DNA from 2 places in the Shewanella oneidensis MR-1 genome. Region 1 is predicted to be linked to the other one. Evidence: predicted binding sites of a transcription regulator. Region 1 holds the regulator's gene; the other holds the start of a gene.
What was found. The regulator MetJ, encoded in region 1, represses methionine synthesis genes. The targets are predictions, from matches to a motif close to TAGACGTCTAGACGTCTA.
Positions count from the first base shown of each region.

Region 2: the regulator MetJ is predicted to act here: its motif matches at 1,291-1,308, upstream of metH (methionine synthase).

Region 1 is NC_004347.2:4,211,080-4,214,506, forward strand. It holds gene SO_RS18835 (bifunctional aspartate kinase/homoserine dehydrogenase II) at 1-160, opposite strand, end outside; gene metB (cystathionine gamma-synthase) at 172-1,335, opposite strand; gene metJ (met regulon transcriptional regulator MetJ) at 1,557-1,871, shown strand; gene SO_RS18850 (sulfite exporter TauE/SafE family protein) at 1,968-2,711, shown strand; gene nrfD (NrfD/PsrC family molybdoenzyme membrane anchor subunit) at 2,863-3,427, opposite strand, start outside.
Region 2 is NC_004347.2:1,069,350-1,072,776, forward strand. It holds gene metH (methionine synthase) at 1-1,188, opposite strand, end outside; gene SO_RS04805 (histidine phosphatase family protein) at 1,406-2,155, shown strand; cobalamin riboswitch at 2,322-2,544, shown strand; gene SO_RS04810 (ABC transporter ATP-binding protein) at 2,672-3,427, shown strand, end outside.

The DNA.
Region 1 (3,427 bases):
ACAACAACTTATATAAAAAGTTAGTGGTTTTACCCGCGGCAGACACCACCACCAGATCATCACTGTGGCCATGGGTTAACAGAATATGGGCGACTCGGCGGTAACAATCGGCATCGGCTAAGCTGGAACCACCAAATTTATGTAAGTGACAACGTGCCATCTATTATTCCTCTACTGACAAGCCGCTACGGCGGCCAATCCTGCTTGAATATCTGCAACTAAGTCGTCGGCATCTTCAATACCAACCGACAAACGTAATAGGGTGTCTTTAATGCCAGCTTCAAAACGCGCCTGCGGCTCCATCGCCCTGTGGGTCATGGTCGCAGGCACGGCCACTAAACTCTCAACGCCACCTAAACTCTCGGCAACGCTAAATAAACTTAACGCATCTAAAAAGGCGACCACTTCAGCCTCACCGCCCTTAAGCTCAAAACTCAGCATAGCGCCAAAGCCTTTTTGTTGCTTGGCGGCAATGGCATGGCCAGGATGATCCGCAAGACCTGGGTAATACACTTTACTGACCACAGGGCTGTTACTCAGTAACTCCACAATACGCTGAGCATTGCGTTGGTGCTCGCGAATGCGCACGGCCAAAGTACGCAGGCCACGCAGGGTTTGATAACTATCAAACGCGCTACCGGTTAAGCCTAAGGTATTTGACCACCAATGTAAGGTCTCACCAATTTGGGGGTCTTTGGCGATCACCGCGCCGCCCACCACATCGCTATGGCCATTAATGTATTTCGTGGTGGAGTGGATAACGATATCGGCGCCGAGCAATAGCGGTTGCTGCAAAATCGGCGACAGGAAAGTGTTGTCCACTACCACTAACGCGCCCACACCATGGCTCGCCTTCGCGATAGCCTCAATATCGACGACTCGCAGCAAAGGGTTAGAGGGGGTTTCAATCCACACCATTTTAGGCTGCTGGGCGATGGCTTGCGCAAGCGCTTGGTTGTCGGTTTGATCCACCACCAGCAATTTAAATTGGCCTTTTTTCGCCAAGTTAGTGAATAAACGGTAAGAGCCACCGTAACAATCATGGGGCACCACCAGTAAATCATCGGGGCCCAGTAAAGTGGTCACTAAGGTAATGGCTGCCATACCAGTACAAGTCACCACACCCGTTGCGCCCTTTTCCAACTTGGCTAAGGCATCGCCTAAAATACTGCGAGTCGGATTGCCGGAGCGACTGTAGTCAAATTCGCGCGGATTTTTATGACCATCGAAAGCGTAATTCGTCGACAGGTAAATTGGCGGCACCACGGCGCCATATTGAGTATCGCTTTCGATACCCTGACGCACTGCCAATGTGGCTAATTGACGCTCAGTCACTAATTTTCCTTCGGTCATCGGAATTCCTAAGTTCGCAAAGAGATGTCTGGACGTCTAAATGTACCTAAGCCCAGTGGTATCGTCAATAGGCGTTAAGACGTTTAGACGTCTAAACATAAAGAAATCTGTTTGCAATCGCTCAGAAATAGTAGCAATAATTTGACTGTAGTCTGTAAGGGTTTAAAATCTGCCCCGAATTTAGCGTTATAACAGGTGAGTCAATGACTGAATGGAATGGGGAATACATCAGCCCCTATGCTGAACATGGCAAGAAGAATGAACAAGTAAAGAAAATTACTGTGTCTATTCCGCTCAAAGTGCTAAAAGTCCTCACGGATGAACGTACGCGTCGTCAGGTCAACAACCTGCGCCATGCGACCAATAGCGAACTGTTGTGCGAAGCATTTTTGCATGCCTACACCGGCCAGCCTCTGCCTGATGATGCCGATCTGTCGAAAGAGTGCCCAGACAGCATCCCCGCCGAAGCGAAGCGGTTGATGGACGAAATGGGGATCGAGTGGGAAGACATGGAATAACGCTTAAGCGTCCATAACCCTGCCGTAACTAATTATTAGGGATCGTTAATGCCATCCGGCAAAGTAACGATCCCTATTTTGTTTTGATGGAATCCTATGTTCTCCTTGATCGATCCACAAACGCTTGCCATCGCGTCTGTGATTGTGTTTTTAGGTGCCCTCACCCAGAGCCTGATTGGGTTTGGCTTAGCCGTGGTCGCCAGTCCGCTGCTGTATATCGTCGATCCCCAATTAGTACCCGCCCCCGTGATTGTGATGGGATTTTCCATCGCGCTACTCACCCTATTGCGTGAACGCGGCCATTTAGAATTCAATGGCTTGCAATACGCGCTCCTAGGTCGGGTGCCCGGTGGCTTTATCGGTGCCAGCTTATTACTGTTTGCGCCGCAGCCAGTTCTCGGTCTGGCGATTGCCGCGATTGTGACGGTTGCCGTGGTGCTCAGTTTGTACAAATTTAGCTTACCAGTGAACAAAACCACGCTCTTTGGGGCTGGCGTTATCTCGGGGATCTTTGGCAATATTGCCGCCATTGGTGGCCCACCGATGGCGATTTTATTGGCGGGTAAGGATGCTTCGCAGTTTCGCGCGGCGCTATCGGCCTTCTTTATCTTTAGTTCAGCCATTGCCTTGACGATTCTTGGCATAACGGGCCTACTTGAAATCAAGCACTTCTGGCTGTCGTTAATGCTATTGCCCTCGGTATTGTTAGGCTATCTCGTGGCGGGTAAACTGGTGGGCAGTGTTGATAAACATAAAACTAAAATGGCGACCTTAGCCCTCTGCGCTATCAGCGCCTTAGTGCTCACGGTCAAATCTGTGATTGAGTTATTACCGCAATAATCCCCTGCAAATAGCTGCCATAAAAAAGCACCGTTTAACGGTGCTTTTTGTTGGTGTGGATGCAAGTTTTCATCCATTCGAGCATCACTTAATCGCATTTAAGTGATGCTTATTGCTCTAGCATCAATACGTTAGTTCTAGCATCAATACGTTAGTTTAAGTAGCTTTGGCCCGCATACACAATAAAGTGTCTCAGCGCGAGCACGCCGGTTAAGCTGGCACAGGCCACCATAATCATTGCGCCCTTAGTATGGCGAGTCGCGGCGGGAAGCAGCATAAACAGCAATGGCACACCAAAGCCAATCCCCACGACACCAATCCAGAATACGCTTGCCCACACGCCAGAGGTGAGTGATGCTAGCGCCGCAGCCGCCGCACCGCCCTTAAAGTACAAGGCGCAGAACAACATAAACAGGAACATGATTTCGATTGCCATCACTGGTAGCTCTAAGCCATGCATTTTGGCTAACGTCTTGTCGTGACTATCGGTTTTGAACATCACCAGTGCCAGCACCGCATTGGCCGCCGCACCCGCTGATAAACCAGATACCAAGAACAGTGCTGGCAATACCGCAGTGTTTAGCATCGGATAGGCATTCATGGCCGAGATTAAGAAGCCAGTGTAAGCGCCCACACCAATGGCGAGGACAAACAACAGCACTTCAATCAGCTTTCTAAAGGGCATAAGCAGCTTAGCGATAGGCACTAAGAAACCT
Region 2 (3,427 bases), 1.8 Mb from region 1:
GTCGAGCGCTTGCTCGAACTTGCCTTCTTTAATCAGCTTTAAAAATTTGGCCGAGCCAGTAACGTTAGTGCGCTCGCCCACGTTCACAAACAGGGTTTGGGCGTCGATAGTGAGCGGTTCCAAACCCGCGAGGCGACAGGCGACAGGGATCTCGGGTAATACGCGCGGTGCAAACTGCTCCACGGCTTCACGAATGACCTTAATATGCTCGGGCGTGCTACCACAGCAGCCGCCGATAATGTTGAGCATGCCTTCACGGGCCCATTCTTGGATAACCTTGGCCATGTCCTCTGGGGTTTCATCGTAACCGCCAAACTCGTTTGGTAAACCTGCGTTAGGGTGCGCCGACACATAACATTCGGCGATGCGTGACAGTTCTTCAACGTAGGGACGCAGCTCTTTTGGCCCAAGGGCGCAGTTAAGGCCGATAGATAACGGCTTGATATGGCGAAGGGAGTTATAAAAGGCTTCGGTGGTTTGTCCGGTCAGGGTACGGCCCGAGGCATCGGTAATGGTGCCGGAGATCATCACTGGCAAACGCGCAGGCGAGTTAGCGCCAAACAGTTCATCGAATACGGTTTCGATGGCAAATAGCGCTGCCTTGGCGTTTAAGGTATCGAAAATGGTCTCGACCATAATGATATCGGCACCGCCCTCAATCAGCGCGCGGGTCGATTCGCAGTAAGCGGTCACTAACTCATCGAAGTGGATATTACGAAAGCCAGGGTCGTTCACATCGGGGCTGATAGAGCAGGTACGGTTAGTGGGCCCTAACACACCAGCGACGTAACGTGGCTTGCCTGTGGCCTGTTCGATTGCATCACAGGCCTCACGCGCAAGGCGCGCGCCTTCGCGGTTAATTTCGGCGGACAATGACTGCATGTCATAATCGGCCATGGCGATAGTGGTGGCGTTAAAGGTATTGGTTTCAATAATATCGGCACCGGCTAATAAGTAGTCGGTGTGAATTTGTTTGATAATATGTGGCTGAGTCAGGACTAACAGGTCGTTATTACCCTTTACATCGGTATGCCAATCCTTGAAACGCTCGCCGCGATAATCGGCTTCTTCCAGCTTGTAGCCTTGGATCATCGTGCCCATGGCACCGTCTAAGATCAGAATGCGCGTCGACAGCTGGTTACGAATGTCTGCCAGTGTGTGGCTCGCTCGATTGGGTGATATCGCCATAAAATGATTACCTTTACTACAGCTAAGTTGAGTCCAAAAGTATGCAATTTTGCGGCAAATTGCATTTTATTATTGAATGTCGTTCGTTTTGTTTTGGACATTTATACGTATAGACGTCCATAATACGCGACATCGGATTGTCAGGGCAAGGTGAAAGTCATTAGGAGCGAGAATCTAGAATCTAGAGTCTAGGTCCTAAGATTTTTAAAAGGCATATATGAAACAAGTTCGCTTATTACTGTTGCGCCATGGGGAATGCGAGGGCGGGGCGATTTTACGTGGCCGCGTTGATGTGCCTTTAAGTGCCAAGGGCTGGCGGCAGATGTCGGCGGCAGTCGCTTTGCAGGTCTGTGAGTGCCACGGTATTTATAGCTCCACCTCGAGGCGCTGTGCTGAATTTGCCAAGGTGTTGGCGACTAAGCATGCTAGCGCGTCCGTCAGTTCAAGCTTCGCCAGTGCCAGTTCAAACTGCATCAGTTCAAACAACTTTGCTGCGCCAACATCTTCGCCGCTTGAGGTCAGCCTGCTGGAGGATCTACAAGAAATGGATTTTGGCGATTGGGATGGTCGCTTGCTCGATGAGTTATATCAACAGGATGGCGAGCGCATGGCGGCCTATTGGCAAGATCCTTGGGCTGTAGCGCCGCCCAAGGGTGAAACGATGGCCGATTTTGAGGCCCGAGTTGATCGCGCAATTGCGGCCATTCTCGAGCAAGCATTTGCGTGCCTTCCCCTTGGTGATAAACCCGCCGATGCTGCAGCTGATACTGCGGCCAATATTTGGGTGGTGACCCACGGTGGGGTGATCCGTCATTTAATGGCGAGGGCGTTGGGGGCGGTGAAAGCCGTGGGTTTTTATAGTCAGCTCACCCTGCCCGTGGCGGCGCTGGTGACTATCAATGTACTTGAAGATAACCAAGGGACTCGATACTGGCGCTTAGACTGGCCATCGGGCCATGGTGAGTGAGGTTTGCATCAGCATCAAATGCGATGTTGAACATTTTCTGATTTAAACGGCATTGCCTAATGAGCCAGATATAGGATAATGCTTTTCCTTGATGTTTGAGTGAGATAGCGCATTTTGTTCGCTAAGCTTAAATGTCGCAGAAATAGGTGTTGGGAATTTCGCGCTAACCTATGCTATTGCATTAAGGTCATAAACGCCGGATCAACCCAAATATAATAGGGAATCGGGGCGCTGCCCGTCAGCCAGCCCGAACTGTACCCGCAACTGTGAGTAGTTAAAAGAAGCGCCTAGATTCTAGATTCTAGATTCTAGATTCTAGATTCTAGATTCTAAAGCCTAGCACCTTCTTTTCTACAAGTCAGGAGACCTGCCTATTGCTGTTTTCGCTGCGTGCAGCCTTAGTTCTCGAGCGGGTGACTCGAGGGAGCAGAAGATGATATTGATACGTCTCGCCCTGTGGCCCATGGCGCAGCAGGGTTTTGGCAACACAAAATATGCCTGTGGGAGTGGCTTTTAATGCAGCCTTCCACATCAACAGTTACATCAACAGTTGCGCAACCTTCGGCGGCGCGAACTCATGTGGGACTCAATGTCAGCCAAGATGTGGCACTCAATGTCAGCCAATTGAGTTGGACCATCGAAGGCAAAACCATTCTCTCTGGGGTTAACTTTGCCCTGCAGCGCGGTGAAATGCTGGGATTAATCGGCCCTAACGGGGCGGGTAAATCCAGTTTACTGCGTTGTCTATATCGTTTTATTCGCCCGACTCAGGGGCAGATCAGCTTGTTTTCGCAGGATATTAGTCAGCTTTCGCCCAAGGCATTTGCCTGTAAAGTGGCCGTAGTGCAGCAGGATACGCCGCACTATTTTGATATGACCACAGAGCAACTGGTTGCCATGGGACTCACGCCCCATAAAGGAATGTTTGATAGCCATTCCAGCGGTGATAGCGACAAAATTATTAAAGCGCTTGAGAAGGTTGGCCTTAGTCATAAGTTGCATCAGCAATATGAGCGGCTTTCGGGCGGCGAGAAACAACGGGCGCTGATTGCCCGCGCTATCGTGCAACAACCACTGCTACTGATTTTAGATGAACCCACAAATCACCTCGATGTGCGCTACCAAATACAAATTTTGGAGCTGGTTCGAAGCCTTGGCATTAGTGTGATTGCCTCGATTCATGATCTGAATCTGGCAAGCGCCCTGTGTGATAGTTTGCTGCTACTCGATAATGGGCAAGTGAGCGCCATGGGCACGCCAACTGAGGTGTTG